One region of the Peribacillus phoenicis genome, then DNA from elsewhere that is predicted to be linked to it. Evidence: riboswitches for the same ligand, from Rfam matches in the RefSeq annotation. Region 1 holds a riboswitch; each other region holds the start of a gene.
The links. Region 1 has a riboswitch for lysine ahead of dapA (4-hydroxy-tetrahydrodipicolinate synthase). Riboswitches for the same ligand answer to the same signal wherever they lie in the genome.
Positions count from the first base shown of each region.

Region 2: another riboswitch for lysine. It lies ahead of ABC374_RS23575 (amino acid permease); the one in region 1 lies ahead of dapA (4-hydroxy-tetrahydrodipicolinate synthase).
Region 3: another riboswitch for lysine. It lies ahead of ABC374_RS17535 (aspartate kinase); the one in region 1 lies ahead of dapA (4-hydroxy-tetrahydrodipicolinate synthase).

Region 1 covers NZ_JBDFMF010000001.1:2,613,601-2,622,003, forward strand. The annotation lists gene ABC374_RS12765 (AraC family transcriptional regulator) at 1-48, opposite strand, end outside; gene ABC374_RS12770 (IS1595 family transposase) at 330-1,064, opposite strand; gene ABC374_RS12775 (metallophosphoesterase) at 1,370-3,628, opposite strand; gene ABC374_RS12780 (DUF2690 domain-containing protein) at 4,034-4,489, shown strand; lysine riboswitch at 5,047-5,225, shown strand; gene dapA (4-hydroxy-tetrahydrodipicolinate synthase) at 5,361-6,257, shown strand; gene ABC374_RS12790 (Lrp/AsnC family transcriptional regulator) at 6,666-7,136, opposite strand; gene ABC374_RS12795 (DMT family transporter) at 7,390-8,304, shown strand.
Region 2 covers NZ_JBDFMF010000001.1:4,739,008-4,747,410, forward strand. The annotation lists gene ABC374_RS23560 (metal ABC transporter ATP-binding protein) at 1-112, opposite strand, end outside; gene ABC374_RS23565 (metal ABC transporter solute-binding protein, Zn/Mn family) at 125-1,048, opposite strand; gene ABC374_RS23570 (LacI family DNA-binding transcriptional regulator) at 1,681-2,643, shown strand; lysine riboswitch at 2,885-3,069, shown strand; gene ABC374_RS23575 (amino acid permease) at 3,166-4,617, shown strand; gene ABC374_RS23580 (glycoside hydrolase family 13 protein) at 4,666-6,345, opposite strand; gene ABC374_RS23585 (Ger(x)C family spore germination protein) at 6,430-7,512, opposite strand; gene ABC374_RS23590 (GerAB/ArcD/ProY family transporter) at 7,509-8,403, opposite strand, start outside.
Region 3 covers NZ_JBDFMF010000001.1:3,567,665-3,576,067, reverse strand. The annotation lists gene ABC374_RS17550 (electron transfer flavoprotein subunit alpha/FixB family protein) at 1-497, shown strand, start outside; gene trxA (thioredoxin) at 699-1,019, shown strand; gene uvrC (excinuclease ABC subunit UvrC) at 1,123-2,895, shown strand; lysine riboswitch at 2,957-3,133, shown strand; gene ABC374_RS17535 (aspartate kinase) at 3,224-4,456, shown strand; gene ABC374_RS17530 (YslB family protein) at 4,520-4,990, opposite strand; gene ABC374_RS17525 (succinate dehydrogenase cytochrome b558 subunit) at 5,375-5,983, shown strand; gene sdhA (succinate dehydrogenase flavoprotein subunit) at 6,054-7,805, shown strand; gene sdhB (succinate dehydrogenase iron-sulfur subunit) at 7,823-8,403, shown strand, end outside.

The DNA.
Region 1 (8,403 bases):
TAAATGTGTTTCGATGTAATCCATTAAATTATTGAATTCTTGTAACATTCATTTCCCTCCTTTACAAATACATATTATCGTTAAAATTTATTACTCACTCGATATTTTTTATACGGAATTTATCGGAACTTGTCTTCCATTATTATTATAGTCACTTAAACAATCATTTCATAACATTCTTTATTAGTCATCTATGTCGTCAAATAGCTATTAAACGTACTCAACTTGTCTTAAACGAATATCATTATTGGTATCAGAGACATTATTCATTAGCACATCCACTGCAAGCTCAAATCTTAGCTGATGATAGTTGAACAATGTATGACCTTCTAGGTATTTCGTAGAAATACCATAGAAGCGATTGAGCCATCGTTAGAGTGATAGCTATTGAATTTTGGATATGGTAGATTCCTTTGACACGTTTCTCCAGTTTTGAACACATACTGTTGAATATGATGCTTCTTTGCAAGTAGTTTATAACCTCTAAGAGCATCGGAACAAAGAACAAAATCTGTTCCTAGCCGATTACCTAAATGGAGTTCTAAGATATCTTTTGTAGGTTTTCCACGTCCAATGACTTTATAGAATGTATTTTTCTCTCGATCACTAGCAATCAGCACACAGATTTGTTCAGTGGAAAGACCTCTTTTTTTAGCACTTCCACCACGTTTTCGAGAAGATCGGTGTGTTGGGATTGCCCCTTTTTGTGATTCTAAAAAATAGGTTTCGTCAACTTCTACGATTTCATTTAGTTCCTCTGCATTGATTTGTGCAAGGGCTGTTAGGATTTTATGTCTCCAGTAGAATAGAGTGACGTAATGAACGCTAATTTCTTTGGCACTATCACGCAAGCTCATACCATCAATCAAGCATGATAAAAAGTCAATCCATTTTTCAGATTTTCGACAATGATAGAGAGGCGTATCAGCAGTTTCCGTAAATGTTTTATCACAACATTTGCATTTATAACGTTGACGATCCTGTGCAGTTTTACCAAAGCGAACAATTTCATCCATTCCACAGTAAATGCAGCGAAATCCTTTATTAGCTTTCCGTTCATTCACTTCATGAAATATGGATTTTGATTTAAATAATGGTGTAATGGTAGTTTTTAACCACGCAAATACACGCTCCTTACCAAATTGGTCTAAGCGTTCAATATCAGTACGAATCTATCAAGCCATTGAAACCACCCCATAAAATTGAAGCATCTATACAATTATCACAGAACGTAAGTTCTCATTTTTCAAATATCAACACATTAGTTTCTATTTGCCCAGAGTTTGTGAGCCATAGAGAAAAAGCGAACGTCCCCATAAGGAAAGTCCGCTTTTTACAAATTTCAAAAAAAGTTCACCTGTTCTTCTCATTAATTTGGTGAAACGATCATTTGGTCATCCAATCTAATATCGTCAATCGACCAAAACCAATTATTTTTCGCATTATGCATTCTCCATTGTAATTTCATAGAAGAAGCATCTTCAGGAACCTTAATCGATTTAACTTCATACTTATTCAAAACATGTCCATTTTTATTATCCGAAGCAGCTTTATTGTCATAAACGAGAACTTGTTGTTTTTCCCCATTATCAAAGACAGCAGTTACTTCAGCTGTTTGCGTTCCTTCTTGTTTATAGTGGGATGCAAACCCTAGGTATAAATCTTTTGCATCATCAACTTTTACAGAAGGTGAAGTTAAAGTACTATCAAAAAAGCCTTTTGCTGCTGGTGAACCGTTATCATCCCATTCATCAGGATCCGCTACTGCTATAACACCTTGACCAAGTTCAAATTTGTTACGCTCCTGGTCTTCTGCTTTTGTCCAAAAGTCCTTTGTTGTGAAGCTCCAACCTTGCCACTCTTCTGTACCAGCTGGCATATTCGAGCTATTTGTAACCGACCAGCCATTAGGAGCTGTATGGCTCCACCCGAGAATGGAACTTGGAATGTTTTCATTCACTGCTGGCTTTAATGCAGACTCTAATTGGTCAAAACTTTCTCCAAGCATCATGTTGACGAATACATTTATATTCTTGGAGCCAATTATTTGGCCTCCCTCGTAAGCAGTAATCTTAAATTGTGATGAACCCGAAATCTCCTTGCTAGGTGTAGCTTTTATTGGCAACATTTTTTCTTCAGTTCCTGATAGCTCATACTCAAGTTCATTGTGCTCCACACTCCAACCTTCTGGTGCATCAACTTTAATTTTCCCTTTCACACTTTTACTTCCATAATTTTTCATCTTCACTTGGAGTGCAGTCGATTCACCATCCGTTACTAAAGCAGGAGAAGCTTGTGCCGAGACCATTTCCAGGGCTTTTGTCTGACCATCAGCCAGTAACACCCTTTTACTGCTATTGTTAAATGAATCTAGTGCTTGTACCTTAATTTCATAATCAGTACCTGGCTTAAGTCCAGCAACTGGGAACTCTAAATTCTTTGGCACAGGGTCATAATAGAATTCAGAAAATGCGGTGAAATCTGCGTCCAGCTCCCCTGTTTCCTTGTTTTTGGCGGTAATGTGATAAGAATGTACGAGTGCGTTATCTTTTGCCTGTGGAAATGTTACATTTAAACTTCTTAGTGTCGATTTTTCTTCTACAATCGAAGCCTTGTCTTTAACTGCAAAAACCGGTGGTAACTGATCTCGATCGTCTGTATATTTAAATATATTTTTTTTAGAAGGATTTTTTATTACCCATGGTTTTCCAGTCCAATCGTCTTTATGAAAGTCACGTTTTTTAATGACAACTTCATTATTATAAACTTCTACAATCATTCCCTGACTAATATCCCGATATCCTTCTGGATGGAACCCTTGAAGTTTGCCTGGCTCCAATTCCAAATAACTAACAGAAGACGTGCCAACTGACGTAAAGTCTTTTTGATGAATCGTTCTAGGGTCTTCAAGTGGATAATGAGAATGGCCTGAAAATGTAATAACCTGTGGATGTTTCTTTAAAGTATCATATAAAAGTTCTTTATTTTCCTGAGTTCCCCACAAGTCACTTCCATACACAGTGTCTTTAATGTGTTGATGAAGAAAAACAAAGATTGGTTGGTCCGGATTTTCTTTTTCTGCTGCAGCTAATTTTTCACCTAGCCAGTTAATTTGATTAACAGAATATAAACCATGCGTATTACCATTTTCCGGACTTAACGTAATAAAATCATATCCATTTACTTTTTTATGATAGTAAAGAGAATCCATTCCTGTTTTCTCGAGAAAACGATCTTGTGCCTTTTCAACGGAAAGTCCATTCCAATAATCATGGTTCCCCATTGTAAACATGGATTGGACATCACCTTGTTTCTTCTCATTATAAATGGAGAAGAACTTATCGTATTCAGAAGCGTATCCATAGTCCGTTAAATCCCCAACGACAACAAAAGCATCCTGTCTAGGCGCAGCTTTATTTAATTGATCCATGGCTGTTCTGAACTTGTTCATATCAGCTGTTGATCCATCATCAATATGTACATCACTGATTACTGGAAAAACGAGCTCTGGTTTACGTTTATTATCTGAATTTGAAGATTCCGAGAATGCTTGTACACTTGATAAAGAAGTTGTTAATCCTACCGTTACAACTGTCAGCATCGCTGCAAATTTATATTTCCCTTTCAAAATCAATACCTCCTATTTATCGTTTAGCTAATTATGTATTTTTTTAACAGATCGACAAATATCCTCCTTGTTTATAAATTTTTATGGTGTTTACCAATTAAAATAGTAACTTTACATTATTAATAAAATATAAAACCAATGTAATTTATATATTAATAAATCAAATAAAACTATGTCCAGTATTCGTTCCATTCACTTTTGTCTCGTTTTTGGTATTGATTTTCCTTTTCTTAATGGGAATGGGGTACTATCCCTTAACTCCGTAGATACCCGTAAAATGGTAATATTTATACAGATGGTAAATGATTCCATAGTACATAGAAATACCAATTTTCATATGGTAAAGTCTAGAAGAAGGAAAGGAGAGAGGTTATTATAAAAAAATTATTAAATATTGTGATGGTAATGACTCTTGTCTTTGGAGTTTTTTTTGCGATTGCACCGATGAATAAAGCATTTGCCTTGTCCTACGATAATACAAACCCTTATTCGACAGGGTGTGCTTCTAAAAGCCCAATCACCTATGAAACAGAATATATCTATAAAAACGGTGTGAAAATTGGATATGTGCAGCTAAAAGGAAGTGCGTATTGTCATACGGCGTGGGGTTACTTAAAGTTTTATTCATCTGCTCCTTACGATTATTATGCAAATGTTTGGGTTGACAGTTTTAATGGCACGACTAAGAGAGCATTTACAAGTTGTGCTAGTTCCGGTGGAAACGGATGGATAATGAAAGGGCAGACATCATGTTATACTGCACAATTATGGAATTTAGATCCGTATAATGCTTTGGCCAAAGCAGGTATTTATTCTTCAAGCGGGGCTCTCATTATTTCTGCGAACACCGGTCGTTATTAATGAGATACTAATGAAAACTTCCTGTTAACGACGGTAGAATTGCATTATTGCCATCTTTCCCATTTTGCCTACTATGCACAATCCATTTCGCAGTTCAATGCGTGATCAATTTTCTTTGTTAACACCCCCACGAATCTTAATGGTTTTTTTCATTTCATCTCATGGATTTGGAACGAGATACGTATGCTGTTTATATGTATCTCGTTCCAATCCTGAATCAATGGTATCCTACTGACAATTGAAGCGATCGTTTTCTTGCTTTCCACGTCACGGATTTTCATATCTTGCTGTCTTCCCCCACCTTGATTCCTTCTAAAAGATATATCTATTGTCAAAACTGACTATAAAAGGTTGAAATTTTTCACACAGTTTGTTTTATAAATCTATAAATATTGAGATTACATAATACTAAAAAAGATGAATCCAGCCCTATACCGTATCCATTTCCATTGATAATTCATGTATTCTAAAAATTATTTCTAAATTGGCCTTGCAATAGAAAGGATTCCTTGTTATATTACAGTCAATTAAATATTTTCTTACTTCATACTTTTTGAAGTGAGGATAGAGGAGCAAAGACCATTAGTACACATTTTGAGGAGAATGAGATCCTATGACTATTGTGGAAAGGGGAATTTGCCGAAGTGGAAAGAATCTCATGTTCTTGAAGCTGGTTCTGCTATTGAATAAATACAGGACTGTCATATAGGAAACTATATGGAGGGCTATCTTATGCGCGGAAACATTTTTTGGTAAATATTGTTTCTACTGCAGCAGCGAATCCTCGTTGTTGCTTTTTTGCGTTTACTCCTGAATGGCCCTAACCACCTCTGAATTTTTAAAAAAATATTATACAAAAGGGTGTGTAGTTATGAATTTTGGCCAAGTTTTAACCGCAATGGTTACCCCGTTCAATCATAATGATGAGATTGATTTTAATGCTACGAGAACTTTAGTAAACTATTTAATTGCTAATGGTTCTGATGGATTAGTTGTAGCTGGTACAACTGGAGAGTCTCCTACATTAACAACAGAAGAGAAACTGGATTTATTCAAAATTGTTGTAGAAGTTGTTGATGGAAGAGTTCCAGTCATAGCTGGAACTGGCTCAAATAACACGAGAGCTTCTATCAGCTTGACAAGGCAAGCAGAGGCAGCAGGAGTCGACGGAATCATGCTCGTTACCCCATACTATAACAAGCCGTCTCAAGAAGGATTATTTCAGCACTTTAGCGCTATTGCCCATTCAACATCATTACCGGTAATGCTTTATAATATTCCAGGACGAAGTGTTGTAAACATGTCAGTGGAGACGATTGTTAACCTCTCAAAAATTAACAATATCGTGGCAGTAAAAGAGGCAAGTGGTGACTTAGATGCCATGGCACAAATCATTAGCAAAACAACTAGTGATTTTACATTGTACAGCGGCGATGATGGGTTAACATTACCGGTTTTAGTCATCGGTGGAACAGGCATTGTTTCGGTCTCTTCACACATAATTGGAAATGAAATGCAAGAAATGATCAATAGCTTTAAAAATGGTGATGTCCAAGGTGCTGCTTCTACGCATCGTAAACTTCTTCCAATCATGAAAGCATTATTTGCTGCACCAAGCCCGGCACCAGTAAAATCAGCATTAAATATGCGGGGGTTAAATGTTGGAGGTGTCCGTTTACCGATGGTCCCTTTAAACGATGAAGAAAAAAGAGCACTACAAATAGCTTTACAACCTAGTAATGAAGAAGCTGTTTTGTTAAATAAATAAAGATAATGATTCTTTCAGCTATACTTTAATACCGATTTTCTAATTAAAGACCATAATAAACGGGATAAAATTTTAAAAAGCAGTGCAACTCATAAAGAGTGCACTGCTTTTTAATCGATGCAAGGCTCATTGCTTAAACTAGTTGAGCAGAATGGATTTATATTTACTAATATAAATTGATAATGAATAAATAGCCTATGTTTCTCTTTAGAAAGGCCATTTTTTTCTCCAAACCCTTTTATTTCATGGCCTGATGTTGCTGTTCTTCATTTTGATCCTTGCTGCAAACTTTATGTTTCCAAATTTAAGGACTTCATTTTTTTATTCCTTCTTCTACCTTTCTCTCGTTCTCTTGTTCTATCAAAAAACGTGCGATAAAGTGTACTTTTACGAACGGGACTTTTCTTCCTATATGGGTAAAACTGTTGAATATTTAATTTCTCTGAGAGCTAGGCTAGTTTGAATTTTTGTTATACCTAGTTTATTTAACTTTCTAATAAATATTTCTAATTCCTTCCGATCTTTGTTAGCCACTTTTAGAAGATAATCATACTCACCTGTTAAACAATGACACTCTAATACTTCTGACATAGAAGCTAATGCCTTTTCCAATACTTCCAGTTCTTCAGCTTGATGTATATTCGTACTAATAAAAATGAAACATAATAAATCAAAACCTAGCTTCACCTGGTTTAAAATTGCTACTTGTGCATTAATAAACCCTTCATTTTCCAAACGTTTTATCCTTGAATGTATAGCTGGTGGAGATAATTTGACACGCTTTGCAAGCTCAGTATTGCTTAACTGTGCATCCTTTTGCAGTAAATCTAAAATTTGAATATCAACATTATCTAGAACCTTGCTTACGATAGATTCCACTTATAGTCACTCCTTTTACAATTGTTCCAAAAACGGTATCACCTTAATAATAAAACTTAATTTAATTCTGTATATCAGCAATATTTTTTAATATTATTTTAAGTTTCTTCTATTATACAAAATAACATATTAACTAACGAACTAAAATGTTAAAATAATTAGTAATTAATTATGAAAATTGAAATGTCATTGTGCACAATGGCTTCGATCTTTTTTCACTTAAACTGTGAAAGATGAAAAGGAGCAAAAAGATATGAAATATTATTATTTTTCGTTATTACTTTTAACAAGTTTATTATGGGGTGGAAACTTTGTCGTAGGAAAATCGCTTGTCGGTCATGCTTCTCCGATGACGTTGACAAGTTTAAGGTGGATCATTGCTATTAGTTGTCTTTTGCCAATTGTATGGTGGAAAGAAAAAAAGATATTTCCCCCTCGAAGTGCAATCCTTCCTTTATTTTTGATGGGAATTACAGGTGTGGTTCTATTTAACCTATTACAATTTGTAGCATTAGAGAAAACATCCGCAACTAATGTTGGATTAATATCAACATTAAACATGATTTCAATTGCTATTTTTTCATTTTTCTTTTTAAAAGAAAGAATTAATATTCTACAAATGTTTTCTATGTTATTTTCGCTTATTGGCGTAATACTTGTACTTTCTAAAGGAAATATGGATCTATTCCTTTCATTACGATTTAATACAGGTGATTTATATATGATGGCTGCTGTATGCGTTTGGGGAATATATTCCGTTTGTAGCAAATGGGCAATGATAACAACAACACCCATGATGTCTACATTATATTCTGGTATATTTGGACTTATAGTTCTTCTTCCGTTTAATTTTTCTAATTTTGCAGTTTCTAATATAAATACTTCTTTCATACAATCTATTTTATATACAGGCGTTATCTCAACTGTAGCATGTATGGTACTTTGGAACATTGGTGTACAAAAATTAGGTACAACAACATCAGGTATTTTCTTGAATTTCAATCCTATTTTTACTGCAATTTTAGCCTTTCTATTATTAGGTGAAAAAATGACGTGGGTACAAGGAATTGGTAGTGGTATCGTGATTATAGGTTGTTATTTGTTCTCTTATTTTAAAGCGAAGGTGATTTTCAAAAAGAATTCTAGACAATCGCAGATTCAAGGATGATTTTTTTAAAAGTCTAAAAACGTAATATCTCTCGTGATTAATTTTCTATATATACAAACAAGCCTGATCCAAGGTGGATACAGGCTCATTTGTTCAAAA
Region 2 (8,403 bases), 2.1 Mb from region 1:
CAATAATACCAATTAAATTTCCTTCCGGCACCTCAAATGAGACATCTTCGACAACCGGCTTCTTATGATAAGCAATCGTTAAATTCTCGACCTTCAAAGCTGCTTGATTCATAGTTTCTCCCCCTTATTTCAAAGCACGGACGATGGTGTCGGTATTATGACGGACCATTCCGATATACGTTCCTTCTTCCGTCCCTTTTTCACCCATTGCATCCGAGAACAATTCCCCGCCGATTTCCACCTTGTGACCCTGCTTACCTGCTCCTTGAATGACAGCCTCGATAGCCTTCCTTGGTACACTTGACTCTATGAAAATCGCTTTTATTTTGTTCTCCACTAGATAATTCCGCATATCCGTCACATCTTTTGATCCATATTCCGATAATGTATTGATTCCTTGGAGCCCTCTTACGTCCAGGCCATATGACTGCCCGTAGTATCCAAAAGCATCATGTGCTGTAACGAGCACCCGTTGATCTTCCGGTACTTTATTAATTTCCTCTTGAACATATTTATCAAGTTCTTCCAATTGCAGAATGTACTCCTCATAATTTTCACGATACTCTGCTTCATGCTCCTGATCATTGGCAATTAATTCTTTCTTCACTGCCTCCGCCGCAACGATCCAAAGCTTTACATCAAACCATACGTGGGGATCATGTTCCGTTGCACTCACTTTGCGTAGCTGGTTCTCCTTGAAGTCCTCCGTTACCGCAATCGTCGGTTTATCCTTGCTCATCATTTCAAATATATCCGTCATTTTCCCTTCAAGATGCAATCCATTATAAAAAATCATATCAGCCGAATCCAGTGTCTTAACATCACCCTGTGTCGCTTTATATAGATGGGGGTCGACTCCCGGTCCCATTAAACTGGTGACCTCGACATGTTTACCGCCGATGTTCTCAACCAAATCCCCAATCATTCCCGTTGTTGTAACGACATTCAGCTTGCCATTGCCTTTATCCCTATCGGCCGTATCATTGCCGCACCCCGTTAAAATCAGCAATGCAGCAAGCACGCCCCCAATAGATTTTAGAAAACCCATCCATATTCCCTCCCTTTTTCATCTTTCTAAAATAGTTTGCCATGCGCAAAACTAAGTGTAAATTTTTTTACATTGTCGCAAATGCTAAAAAGTTTCCTCTACACAACTTATTTTATACTATACACAAATATACAAAAAAAGTGCAACTATTTTTAAACAATTCAAAAAGGTGAATGACTTTTACACACAGCAAAAACTGTCAGGAAGCTCCCTGACAGTCAGTCATTCCGTACATGAAACGTAACGATGAAGTTATATTTATATTGTGGAGTTTTTATGGTGAATATAAACCATGGGGGCTATTTTGGGACGACGTGAAATTCACGAGTAAACGCGGTTTCCACGCGTAATGCCGCGGAATTATTGACGGGCATTTCCACTCATTTTTCCTGTTTCAAGGAAATTGCCAAGTACGCAAATCCCAATTCAATTCCGCAAAGCACAAACAGGGTGATTAAAGTTTGGAACATCATGATTTCCTCCTCCTCTAAGACTTAAACCAATCTTAAAGGATGAAACCAATACCATAACAAGACCTTATTAGAATAAATCTTCAGCAGTCCCACACTGTTCCCTTGCCCTGAAATGGGTTTCATACTGTACAATATAAAAAAAGAAAAAACGGTGATACCATGACAAATATTAAAGAAATAGCTCAATGTGCTGGTGTATCTGTCTCAACAGTGTCTCGTGTATTGAATGATCATCCATATGTAAGCCCCGATAAAAGAAAGAGCGTCTTAGAAGCGATCGATCGTTTGAATTATACGAGAAACATCAACGCCATTCATCTTTCAAAAGGCAAAACCAATCTTATCGGCGTCATCATTCCCTTCAACAATCACCCATATTACGGGGCAATCGTTAACGGAATTACTAAACAGGCAAATGCAATTGGCTGTCATATCGTCATCTTTCAAACAAATTATGACAGGGAGAAAGAGATCCAGGCTTTTAATATGCTGCAAATGAAGCAGCTCGATGGCATTATCGTTTGTTCAAGGATTTCGGAAATGAAAATCCTCTTGGATTATCAAAAATACGGACCGATTATTTTATGTGAAGATACAGCCCAGGCTGAATTCTCATCCATCAGCATTGATCATTATGCAGCTTTCTCCTGTGCCCTTGAGTACGTGATTGCTAAAGGATATAAGAAAATCGGATACAGCCTCGGCCGTAAAAAGAGCAGAAATAGTTCCCATCGTACAAAGGCCTTTAACGATATCATGAGAAAACATAAACTGATAAACAATAAAGAATGGCTGTTTGAAGGCAGTTATCACATCAAAGACGGTGAACAATTGTTTAAGGATTGGAATTCAATGATGGACAAACCTGAAGCTCTCATCATCACGAATGATGACACGGCGGCAGGCTTCATTCTTACCGCTAAGAAATCGGGTATAAGGGTACCGGAAGATGTGGCCATTCTCGGCTTCAATAATGATAGCCTGAGTGAAATGCTCGACATCACGACCATTTCCTTACCACTGGAATGGATTGGTAAAATGGCAGTGGATCTATTTGAGAATCCTGAAGTGGTCAAACATGTAAAACTGGACTACGCCCTTATAAAAAGGAGTACCGTTTAGTTATCAGGATGTTTTATATTTGAATTCTTCCTTACTGCCATCTTTCATTTACTAGGAAAAAATAACCACATAAAATAATCATTGCGATATCCCAGAAGTTATTTTATAATTTTGATATAGTAAAGTTTACTCAATTACTAGCAATCTATTAACGATTGCATGAATTTCATGAGTACAATCGTCCGACGTCACTTACAAGCTGGCGCAACGATATTAGAAAATTGAATACTTCCTCATTTACCGATGAGTTAGAGGCTGCAGCTTATAAAAGTAAAGCGGACGAGATTCTGGAAGATTAAAGACTCCGTTTGAAAGGATAAGTTGCCGAAGTTAGGGTATATTCCATGTATATTCTTGCTGGCGGTGTTACCGAACAGGAACACCACTGTCACGTTTTTTCAAAAAGCGTGGGGAGCTATCTTCGGAAGGATAAACGGGTTTATTATAAACAGCCGTCGATCTTTTTCGACTGCTGTTTTTTTATTTTTCGTTCCCTTCCAATAAAAAGGAGTGTAACATCAATTGTCAAATTCACAATCACCATCAAGCCCTACTGAACTGAAAAGGAGCCTGAAAGCGCGTCATTTAATGATGATTTCATTAGGTGGAACGATTGGAACAGGTTTATTTTTAGCTAGTGGCGGGGCCATTCATTCAGCCGGACCCGGCGGTGCCTTGGTGGCATACGCGGTCATCGGCATCATGGTTTATTACTTAATGACAAGTCTTGCAGAAATGGCAGCGTTCATGCCAGTGGCCGGTTCGTTCCGTGTCTATGCATCCAAATTCGTCGATCCGTCTTTCGGTTTTGCGATTGGTTGGAACTACTGGTATAACTGGGCAATCACCATTGCCGCCGAATTGGCAGCCGTTGTCTTAATTATGAAGTTCTGGTTCCCGGATAGCCCTTCATTTATCTGGAGTGCCATTGCGTTAATCACTATGTTTCTTATCAATTACATGTCAGTTAAAGGTTTCGGGGAAACAGAATTCTGGTTCGCCATGATCAAGGTCGTGACAGTCGTCATTTTCTTGATTACGGGTGTTCTGATCATTCTCGGAATCATGGGTGGGAATGACCCAATTGGTTTTTCCAATTTCACAATGGGCGAAGGTCCCTTTAACGGAGGGTTCTTCACGATTCTAGGCGTATTCATGGCTGCCGGCTTTTCATTCCAAGGAACGGAATTGCTTGGAGTGACTGCTGGTGAAAGTGAAGATCCAGAAAAAAATATCCCTAAAGCGATCAGATCCGTTTTCTGGCGCATCCTCTTGTTCTATATCCTTGCAATTTTCGTTATTGGAATGATCATTCCGTTTACGGATTCACGTTTATTGAGTCAAGATGTTGCCGTAAGTCCATTCACGCTTGTATTTGAACGGGCCGGCCTTGCATTTGCTGCATCCATCATGAACGCGATCATTTTATCATCCGTACTCTCTGCAGGTAACTCTGGCATGTACGCTTCAACCCGTATGCTATGGGACTTGGCACGTGATGGGAAAGCACCGAAATTCCTAGGCAAGTTAGATAAAAGAGGAGTACCCGTGAATGCACTTATCCTGACTTCTTTAGTTGGCTGCGTTGCATTCCTAGCTTCGTTTTTCGGTGATGGCGTCGTTTATATCTGGTTATTGAATGCTTCAGGAATGGCGGGATTCGTCACCTGGGTAGGGATTGCGATTGCCCATTATCGGTTCCGCAAAGCCTACGCAGCTCAAGGCCTTGATATGAATGCTTTACCATTCCGGGCAAAAGGCTTCCCATTCGGACCTATATTCGCACTTGTCCTTTGTATTATTATTATCATCGGACAAGGCTATCAAGCTTTCAGCAGCGATGGGATTGACTGGAATTCAATGTTTGTTTCCTACATTGGCTTGATTCTATTTTTCGTCCTATGGTTCGGCTATAAAATTAAGCATAAAACGAAAATCATTCCCCTAGAGGAATGTGACCTTAAATCAAAATAATACGCAAAGGACCTGTTCTTCCTAATCGGAGAAGAACAGGTCCTTTTTTCATTTCAAATGATAAACACGGCATTCATATGGTTGCAGGGGTTTGCTCGAGATCCCTTCTTCCTCCTGATCATAATTGCCGATCAGCTTTGTGGCAGAATATGCTTGCAGCTCTTCAGGCAAAGTATAGGGAGCCTGCTCTTCTTTAAAGTTGCATAGTACCAACAGCTTTTCTTCTTCCAACGATCTCGTGTAGGCAAATATTCGTTCATCATCCGGCAACAGCAGTTCAAAACGGCCATAAACGACGATATCATGTTCCTTGCGTATTTGGATAAGCTTTTTATAAAAATGAAAAATGGAATTGTGATCATTGTAGGCCTTTTCTGCATTAATCTCGGGAAAATTGGGATTAACCTTAATCCAAGGAGTCCCTTGCGTGAACCCTGCGTTACGGGAGTCATTCCACTGAATCGGTGTTCTCGCATTATCCCGGCTGCGGGCATGGACGGCTGACATCATCCGCTCTTTCGACCAGCCATGAGAATTGACGAGTTCGTCATATGAATTCAATGTTTCGATATCCCGGTATTCATCGATGCTTTCAAATGCAACATTGGTCATGCCCAGTTCTTCCCCTTGATATATATAAGGTGTACCTTGAAGCATCTGAAGACAAGCGGCAAGCATCTTAGCGCTTTCAATACGATACTTCCCATCATGACCAAACCTTGAGACAACCCGGGGCTGATCATGGTTGTTCCAGTATAAACTGTTCCAGCCATCCCCCTCCAAACCAGTCTGCCACTTGGAAAGAATTCGCTTTAAATCGGTAAGCTTCCATTTATCGTTACTCCATTTCCCTTCTGGTCCGCTCCCCAAATCCATATGTTCGAATTGAAAGACCATATGTAGCTCACCACGATCTTTAACTGTGAATAATTGCGCGTCCTCCGGTGTGATGCCTGGCATCTCCCCAACCGTAATCACGTCATATCCAGAAAGTGCCCTTTGATTGATTTCCTGTAAAAACTCATGTATGCGCGGGCCATTCAGGAAAAACGGGCTTCCGTCACCAAACTGCTTCTCATGATGAACGGCACCATCTGTATAGCTTTGATCTTTTGAAAGGAAATTGATGACATCCATCCGGAAGCCATCGACACCCTTATCCAGCCACCATGTCATGATGCTGTAGATTTCTTCACGGAGCTTAGGGTTCTCCCAGTTTAAATCCGGTTGTTTCCTGCTGAATAAATGTAAATAATATTCAGCCGTTCCTTCATCATATTCCCATGCTGAACCTTTAAAGATCGACTCCCAATTATTTGGCTCTTTCCCATTCCTGCCTGGTTTCCAAATATAATAATCACGTTTCGGATTATCTTTTGAAGATCGGGATTCCTTGAACCATGGATGTTCATCTGAAGAATGGTTGACCACCAGGTCCATCATGATCTTCATTCCACGTTCATGAACTGCCTTCAATAACCTATCGAAATCAGCCATGGTTCCGAATTCAGTCATGATTGTTTTATAATCACTGATATCGTATCCATTGTCATCATTGGGAGATTGATAAACGGGGGATAGCCATATCACGTTCACACCCAGCTCTTGTAAATAATCAAGCTTCATCAAGATCCCGTTTATATCCCCTATCCCATCGCCATCACTATCCATAAAACTCCTTGGATACACTTGATACACAACTGCCTCTTTCCACCATGCTTTGTCCATGCTTTTCCCCCTTTTTAGCCGCATTGACACAATCATTACACCAATACCCTATTATAAAGGGGGAAACTCCAGAATATTCTACTTTTATTCAGCAATTCCCGTTTGAATCATTTCAATATCCAGATCGACCTCGATTGGAATATCGGGATATGCCTCCTCCCAATGTTTTTGATCGAAATTTCTTGTTTTACTTTTAGCGTGATCACCGAGTGCAATCGGATCTACATGGTTCACCTGAAACATGGTTACCATCTCATTTAATTTTTTACCAATGACATGCTCGGCCATGGTCTCTATTTTATTCAGGTCGACCGCTTTGCCCAAGTCATAGCCTTGGACCTCTAGCAGACTCGCTTTCATTTTCACTTCAATCCTGACCTTGGGGTCTTGATTGGCATTCGAAATATGATAATGGACACGTGACTCCACGTTATTGATATCGGTAAAGTCATTTTCCTTCCATTTAATTTCATAACTCCCCAGCTTAAAGTTTTCACTAAGGACTTTATATAAAAAGCCGTCTTCATAAGGGATATATTTACCAATATAACGATCCTTTTTAAACAAGGCGATCCCTCTTACCCGTATTTGGTCTCCTGCTGTTTCCAATAAGGGCAAGACCGGATCGATTCCTTTACCATGACACGCATATAAATACGTGTGAAGATCTACATCAGGCAAATTAGTCCTTATATTCTGTTCGATCAGCTCTTTCACTTGAACCCCTGGAGTTTTAATCAACTTCGGCTCCATTTTAACTACATCCTCCGCTTTGCCATGAACGACCGCTAAATACAAATCCCTTCCCACCATTGGGTCACGCCTATATGTATCGACATAATCATTCAACCCCTTACTTGCCAATTCTTCACCATATAGAATGACTGTCAGTCTCCCGCCGACAATCGGGTATGGTGTTTTTGCATTTTCTTGCTGGCGGGCCGCCTTTATATCATGGGAGTTCGCTTCATATACTTCTTTACCCAGATCTGCTTCCTCCCCAGGCTGAGGAACACTGACCACGACCGTACCTTTGATTTGTTTGTCTTCGGCAACATCATAACCTACGACTTCAGCAATTAATATATCTTCTAATATTTGCTTTTCCACGCCGCACGCCGCCATCAAAAAGCCTGCTAATGTTATCAATAGAAGTTTGATTTTCATGATTTATGACCCCTAACTTTATAGACGATCGACTGCCATATAAATAGGAGAGGAAGATACAAATAAACGATAAAAAAACCGATTTGCGAACTGATTGTGTTAAACTTATCGATTCTATAGCGGTTATCCAAAAAAATGCAGGAAACTAAGATGATGATCAGAATGAGAACCAACATCTTTTTCTGTCTAAATCCGAATACTCTTTTCGCTGTCCTGCTTGCTGCCCAAACCCCTATGCAAACATTCGGCAGCACCATGAACAGCCAAACGGAAATCCCTATGTATTCGAACCTTTCGATGAATGGAAGGTCTACAATTTTCCATAACGTCAAAGTTGCCCAAATTACATCTTTCAGCTGATCTTGATGATAGTAGGCTAATGAAACAAGTATGGATACTAAATAAATCACCATAGTAAACAACGCCCCTAAGTGGGCCCACTTTTGAGATTTTTCACGATTTTTAATGAAAGGATAATAAATGAGGACTAATTCAAAACCAAGGTAATTCAGGGTCATTTTCTTACAGGCCTTCATGATTTCCAAAAGAGAATGATCAAGAAAAGGACCCAAATTTTCAAAGTGGGCGTACTGCAATGGAAAATAATTCAAAAAGAATAATGGCGATCCGATAATAAGCCCGATTATGCAAAAACCGGTAATGACCCTGAAACCTCCTTCCACAAAACTATACACGAGAATAAGAATGATGGTTATCAGCATCAGGACATTGACACCAGGGAACATCCAAACCTGTATGACTTCTAAATAAGTCCTTATAAGAATGATGGAAATCATTATAAAGTAGAGGATGAATAACATATTGAAAACATTTCCGACCCATTTACCAAACAAATCCTTATGGATGGCAACCAAATCAAGTGTTTGGGGG
Region 3 (8,403 bases), 950 kb from region 1:
AACCATTAGCGAAAGATGAGTCCCGCTCTGGTGATGTTTCTACATTAAGTGTGGATATTAAGGACTTACGGACAATCATTAAGGATGTTGTTAGAAAAGCCAGTGAAGGGGTCGACCTTTCAGAAGCGAAAGTAATCATCGCGGGTGGCCGTGGCGTGAAAAGTGAAGATGGTTTTGAACCATTAAAGGAACTGGCACAGGTTCTTGGCGGAGCGGTAGGAGCTTCCCGCGGAGCATGTGATGCAGACTATTGCGATTACTCATTACAAATCGGGCAAACGGGTAAAGTCGTAACACCTGACCTTTATATCGCCTGCGGAATTTCCGGTGCGATCCAGCATTTAGCAGGAATGTCCAACTCCAAGGTTATCGTTGCCATCAATAAAGACCCGGAAGCTAACATATTCAATGTGGCTGATTATGGAATTGTCGGAGATCTTTTCGAGGTCGTTCCATTACTTACGGAAGAATTCAAAAAACTTAAAGTTAACGCGTAATAGAAATAATACTGATGAGGGGCAAGACATTCGGCATAAGCCGATACATGTCTTGCCCCTTTATTTGCGCTAATGGGGAGGGGGTTTGGCCTGCATAATTACTCTTTTTTTGGACATCCTACCACTGAAGCAAAATATTAGCATCGATTTGAGCAACAGTGGTATACTGTTTTTAGTTATTTGAGTAAATTTGAGGAGGAAATATATATGGCTATTGTAAATGCAACTGACCAGACTTTCACAACAGATACTAGCGAAGGTGTCGTTCTTGTAGATTTTTGGGCTCCATGGTGCGGACCTTGTAAAATGATCGCTCCTGTTCTTCAAGAGCTTGATACTGAAATTGGCGATACAGCAAAAATCGTAAAAGTGGATGTAGATGAAAACCAAGAAACAGCTGGAAAATTCGGTGTGATGAGCATCCCGACATTAATCGTGCTTAAAGACGGTGAAGTGGTCGATAAGGTTGTTGGTTTCCAACCTAAAGAAGCACTTGCTGAACTTATTGCAAAACACGCGTAATAGTAAGATAGCTAAAAAAAGCTTCAAGTCTGCGGACTTGAAGCTTTTTTCGCTATCTTGATATATAATGATTGTAAAAAAGGGAGAACAGGAGGCTGAATGCATGAATCAACAAATAAAGAATAAACTTGCCCTTCTTCCCGATCAACCTGGTTGTTATTTAATGAAAGATCGTCAGGGAACGATCATCTATGTAGGCAAAGCGAAAGTGTTGAAAAATCGTGTCCGTTCTTATTTTACGGGATCTCATGATGGGAAAACATTTCGACTCGTGAATGAGATTGAGGATTTCGAATACATCGTCACCTCTTCCAACATCGAGGCTCTTATTTTAGAGTTGAACTTAATCAAAAAACATGACCCAAAATATAATGTCATGCTAAAGGATGATAAGACGTATCCTTTCATCAAGCTGACTGCGGAACGCCACCCGCGTCTAATCATTACGCGAAAAGTCAAAAAAGACAAAGGGAAATATTTCGGCCCTTATCCGAATGCATTTGCAGCTAACGAAACGAAAAAATTGCTCGACCGCATCTATCCCCTAAGAAAATGCAATACGTTACCGGATCGCGTTTGTCTCTACTATCACCTTGGCCAGTGCCTGGCCCCATGTGTATATGATGTAGAGGAACAGGAATATAAAAAAATGGTCGATGATATCAACCGGTTCTTGAACGGCGGGCATACTGAAATAAAAAAAGAACTGACTGAAAAAATGCTGGAGGCATCGGAAGAGCTCGATTTCGAGAGGGCCAAGGAGTTCCGTGACAAGATTGCCCACATCGATATTACGATGGAGAAGCAGAAAATGATGACGACCGATTTCATCGACAGGGATGTATTTGGCTTTGCCTATGATAAAGGCTGGATGTGCGTTCAGGTATTTTTTGTCAGGCAGGGTAAATTGATAGAAAGGGATGTTTCGCTTTTTCCGGTCTACGATGAACCCGAACAGGAACTTCTTACATTCCTCGGTCAGTTTTACGAGATTACGAACCACTTTAAACCAAAGGAAATCTTGCTGCCTGAATCAGTGGATGCCGAAATGGCCGAAGGGCTGCTTGGTGTCAAAACGATTCACCCGAAACGGGGAGCGAAAAAAGACATGCTTAAATTGGCGAATAAGAATGCCTCCATCGCGCTTCAGGAAAAATTCTCTTTGATAGAAAGGGATGAAGAAAGAACGATCAATGCGGTGGAAAACCTCGGGAAGCAACTGGGTATCTACACACCGCATCGAATTGAAGCTTTCGATAACTCCAACATCCAGGGAAGTGACCCAGTTTCCGCTTTAGTTGTGTTCATTGATGGAAAGCCGGAAAAAAGGGAGTACCGCAAATATAAGATCAAGACGGTCCAAGGGCCTGATGATTATGAATCGATGCGTGAAGTGGTCAGAAGAAGATATTCACGAGTATTGAAAGAAGGGCTGCCGCTTCCGGACTTGATCATCATTGATGGCGGAAAGGGACATGTCGAAGCCGTTCGGGATATTCTGGAAAATGAATTGGGCCTTGATATTCCACTTTCAGGCCTCATTAAGGATGAAAAGCATAGGACCTCGCAATTGATGATCGGAAATCCGCTTGAAATCGTACCTCTTGATTCCCGGAGCCAGGAATTTTACCTATTGCAAAGAATTCAGGATGAAGTGCATCGGTTCGCGATTACGTTTCATCGCCAGCTACGCGGGAAAAATGCAGTTCACTCCCAGCTTGATGATATTCCAGGAGTCGGGGAAAAGCGAAGGAAGCAATTATTAAGGCATTTTGGATCATTGAAGAAAATCAAAGAGGCGACGGCCGAGGAAATCATGGAAGCTGGCATGCCAAAAGGGGTAGCCGAGGGAATCGTTAGAAAATTACAAGAATAATCTTGCTACCGATAAATCTCTATGCTATGATTAAAAAGAATTTTTAACTAGACAACTTAAAAGTGCTGATAGAGGTGCGGAATTCAAGAGTAAAAACCTGGAGAAGTATGAGCTTCCATGAAAGGTTTTGAAAGGGGATGACGCCGAAGGAATACAAGACTCATACCTTGTTTTCCTGGTCCGACATTTAATAAATGGCGGATTGTCAGGGTTTATACCCTGGAGAGCTATCTCACTGTGTTTACAGTATTTAGATATGTGATCACAGCAATGAGATATTTCTCATTGCTTTTTTTATTGCCTAAAAAGGTAGAGAGGGTGCATGAGGATGGCATTAATCGTTCAAAAATTTGGCGGAACATCCGTCGGAAGCGTAGAAAAAATCAAAAATGTTGCCGATCGGGTAATCGAGGAAGCGCAGAATGGAAATGAGGTAGTCGTCGTTGTTTCAGCCATGGGGAAAACCACGGATCAATTGGTGTCCATGGCCCGGGATATTTCCGGAACCCCGAGCAAGAGGGAAATGGATATGCTTTTGACTACGGGGGAACAGGTAACGATTTCCCTGTTAACGATGGCATTGATTGAAAAAGGACATGAAGCCATTTCGTATACTGGCTGGCAGGCTGGCATGCAAACGGAATCCGTTCATGGGAATGCCCGGATTTTAAACATCGATGCCACGAGGATCCAAGCTAAGCTACAGGAGAAGAAAATAGTGGTCGTGGCCGGTTTCCAGGGTAACGATGCAAATGGGGAAATCACTACCTTAGGGCGAGGCGGTTCCGATACGACGGCGGTTGCCATCGCTGCAGCGCTGAATGCGGATAGATGCGATATTTATACGGATGTAACGGGCGTTTTCACAACGGACCCTCGCTACATAAAAGGCGCACGAAAACTCCAATCCATTTCTTATGATGAAATGCTGGAACTTGCCAACCTGGGGGCGGGCGTCCTTCATCCGAGGGCTGTCGAATATGCAAAAAATTATCAAATTCCGCTTGAAGTCCGTTCAAGCATGGAGAGAGAATCAGGAACGATCATTGAGGAGGAAGCAACTATGGAAGAAAACTTAATTGTACGCGGGATTGCTTTTGAAGACAGTATTACGAGGGTCACAATATATGGTTTGCCCCAATCACTTGGTGCATTATCCACAATCTTCACAACACTTGCGAAAAACCGGATCAATGTGGACATCATCATTCAAAGCATGACTGCCGAGGATACGACCAATCTATCTTTTTCCACAAAAAGTGAAGATACGGAAGCGGCCTTGATCGTGCTGGAAAATAATAAAGAACAATTGGGATTCGACCGAGTCGAAACGGAGAGCGGATTGGCCAAAGTGTCCATCGTCGGTTCTGGTATGGTATCCAATCCGGGAGTGGCTGCCGAGATGTTTGAAGTGATGGCCAATACAGGCATCCAGGTGAAAATGGTCAGCACATCGGAAATTAAAGTTTCGACTGTCGTCAATGAAAAGGAAATGGTGAAGGCGGTTGAATCTCTTCATGAAGCATTTAAACTAGGTCAACATGCAAATGTGCTAGCTTAAGTGTCAGGAGTCCAATAAAAAACAGACTTCCGGTAAAAAGGGTAAGTCTGTTTTAAGGGCTCATTAGATTGGATCTCTGGGATCCCATTGGATGGTGAATATCACTTTTTTTGCGCGGCGTTTGATTTCTTCCGTTGATTCGCTGAGGAATTTTTTTTGCAGTGTAAACTGCTCGGCAAGGAAACCGGCTTCAAGTTGGAAGTGACAATCAGGGTGTAAATCCAGGCGGCGGCTGATTATTTCACCCGTCAGGGATAACTCCATCTCGTGTTTCGTATACTTCAAGATTTCCAGATTGCCCCATCCAGCGCTTTGGAAAAATTCAATCACTTCCTGATCGCCATTCAATGGGAATTTTCTTGCTAATTGTTTACCTGCCCAATAGAGGATTTGATTAGAGTCTTTTCCGAGAATATCGTTCAATAGAACTTCTCTGATTAATTCGTATCCGAAAGCTGGAACCAGGAATTCTTCAGTTTGAATTTCTTCAGTTTGAATCTCTTCTTCTATCGCAGCAGCAATATTTTTTTTCATAATTTATCGCCTCTTTCTGTAAATCTATTATAAACGTATTTCTTTTGCAAATTATACTGTTTTTTATTTATTTAAATAACAATTGGAAAAAAATGAGAAATTATACCGAGATATTAATAGTTAAATTAGAAATTTATTCAAAATATCATCTTGACATGCAAAAAATAGCCAATTTAATCCAATAAAATCTATTCTGAAAAAGAGATTTCTTGTATCCGTTTTCTTGACGCACATAGAAGTCAGGAGTAAAATGGACATGTCACATAATTGTAAAGGAAGTATAGAGGAGTTTTTTTGACTCTATACTGTATTTTCACGCGGAGATAAAAGGTAGCCACCAGTTTATCTTTGCATGATTTTTCACAAATTAAGGGGGGGCACTTAGTGGCAAAAAATCGTGAGTTTGGGAATCGCAGGCTTCATTCACTTCTAGGAGTAATTCCAATTGGTCTATTCCTAATTTTTCATTTATCGGTAAACTTTATGGCAACAAAAGGAGAAGAAACTTTTAATGGGGCAGTTCATTTAATTGAGTATACGCCCGTGAAGATTCTGGTAGAATGGGTCGTCATCTATCTACCGCTCATTTTCCATGCTGTGTACGGAATTTATATTGCCTTTACAGCAAAAAACAATTTAGGCAGATTTAGTTTCTTCCGTAACTGGATGTTCATGCTACAACGTCTAACTGGAATCATAACGTTGATTTTCCTTGTTTGGCATATATGGGCAACTAGAATTCAAGCAGCTATGGGTGCTGAAGTTAACTTTGACATGATGGCTGAAATTTTCTCTAGTCCATTTATGATTGTGTTCTATATTGTTGGTATTATCTCGGCAATCTTCCACTTTGCTAATGGATTATGGTCATTTGCAGTGAGCTGGGGTCTTACAGTTTCACCAAGATCGCAAAGAATCATGACTTACTTTACATTGATCGTTTTCGTTCTTCTTTCTTATATCGGAATCAGCGCAATTTTCGCTTTCGTATAAGAAGATAGAGTTCATTTATAAGAATTAGGAAAAACATAGCTTGGCTAATGGAAATAAGGGAGTGACAGAATTGGGTAAAGGTAAAATAGTTATCGTTGGTGGAGGTCTAGCTGGATTAATGGCTACGATCAAAGCAGCAGAGCTGGGACAACAGGTTGATTTATTTTCTTTAGTGCCTGTTAAACGCTCTCACTCAGTTTGTGCCCAAGGCGGAATCAACGGGGCAGTTAATACAAAAGGTGAAGGGGATTCTCCATATATCCACTTCGACGATACAGTTTATGGCGGAGATTTCTTGGCTAACCAACCGCCGGTTAAAGCGATGTGCGAAGCAGCACCATCGATCATTCATATGTTTGACCGTATGGGTGTTATGTTCAACCGTACTCCGGAAGGTCTTCTTGATTTCCGTCGTTTCGGTGGTACTCAACATAGCCGTACAGCATTCGCTGGTGCAACAACTGGTCAGCAATTACTTTACGCATTGGACGAGCAGGTTCGCCGTTATGAAGTTGAAGGCCTTGTAACGAAATATGAAGGCTGGGAATTCCTTGGAGCTGTTATCGATGATGAGCAAACAGCACGTGGTATCGTAGCTCAAAACCTGACTTCAATGGAAATCAAATCATTCCCTGGAGACGCTGTAATCATGGCGAGCGGCGGCCCTGGAATCATTTTCGGTAAATCAACTAACTCAATGATCAATACAGGTTCAGCTGCTTCCATCGTTTATCAACAAGGTGTAAATTATGCTAATGGTGAGTTCATTCAAATTCACCCGACAGCAATCCCTGGAGATGACAAACTTCGTCTAATGAGTGAATCCGCTCGTGGTGAAGGTGGACGTATCTGGACATATAAAGACGGAAAACCTTGGTATTTCCTTGAAGAAAAATACCCTGCTTATGGTAATCTAGTACCTCGTGATATCGCGACTCGTGAAATCTTCGACGTCTGCATGAACATGAAGCTTGGCATTAATGGTGAAAACATGGTTTACCTGGATCTATCACATAAAGATCCGAAATTACTTGATATTAAACTTGGCGGAATCATTGAAATCTACGAGAAATTCATGGGTGAAGATCCTCGTAAAGTTCCAATGAAGATTTTCCCTGCCGTTCACTATTCTATGGGCGGACTTTGGGTTGATTATGACCAAATGACTAACATCAAAGGTTTATTCGCTGCAGGTGAGTGTGATTACTCACAACATGGCGGTAACCGTCTTGGTGCCAACTCACTTCTTTCTGCAATCTATGGTGGTTCAGTCGCTGGACCGAACGCCGTTAAATATATTGAAGGCCTTGCTAAAACTTCAGAATCCATTCCTTCTTCATTGTATGAAGGGTACGAAAAACAAGAACAAGAGAAATGGAATGAAGTCATGTCTCTTGATGGTAATGAAAATGCGTACGTCCTTCACAAAGAACTTGGTGAGTGGATGACACAGCATGTTACTGTAGTTCGTTACAATGACAAGCTGAAAGAAACGGATAACAAGATTCTTGAGCTGATGGAACGTTACAAGAAAATTAACATCAATGACACGGCTAAATGGAGTAACCAAGGAGCTGCATTCACTAGACAGCTGCAAAACATGATGCAATTGGCTCGTGTAATCACAATTGGTGCGTTAAACCGTGACGAAAGCCGCGGAGCGCATTACAAACCTGATTTCCCAGAACGTAATGATGAGGAATTCATGAAAACTACTATGGCAACATTCAAAGGCTTGGATCAAGCACCTGAATTCCATTATGAAGACATAGATGTATCACTGATCGCACCGCGTAAACGTGACTACACTACGAAACACTAAAGAGGGGGAGCAAAAAAATGGTTGAAACTAAATCTGAGACTAAAACAGTCCGTTTTATAATCACTCGTCAAGATACACCGGATTCAGCTCCTTATGATGAGGAATTCGAATTAGCGTACCGTCCGAATATGAACGTAATTTCCGCCCTAATGGAAATTCGTCGTAATCCAGTAACGGTACAAGGCAAGCACACTACAGCAATCGCATGGGACATGAACTGTCTTGAAGAGGTATGTGGTGCTTGTTCAATGGTTATCAATGGTAAACCAAGACAATCATGTACAGCTCTTATCGATCAATTGGAGCAGCCGGTTCGTCTAGCACCAATGCGTACATTCCCTGTTGTTCGTGACCTGCAAGTCGATCGCAGCCGTATGTTCGACTCATTGAAAAAGGTAAAAGCATGGATTCCAATCGATGGAACGTACAACCTTGGACCAGGACCGCGTATGCCAGAAAAGAAACGTCAATGGGCTTACGAGTTATCTAAATGTATGACTTGCGGTGTATGTTTGGAAGCTTGTCCGAACGTAAACAGCAATTCAGACTTCATGGGGCCACAACCATTATCACAAGTTCGTTTATTCAACGCACATCC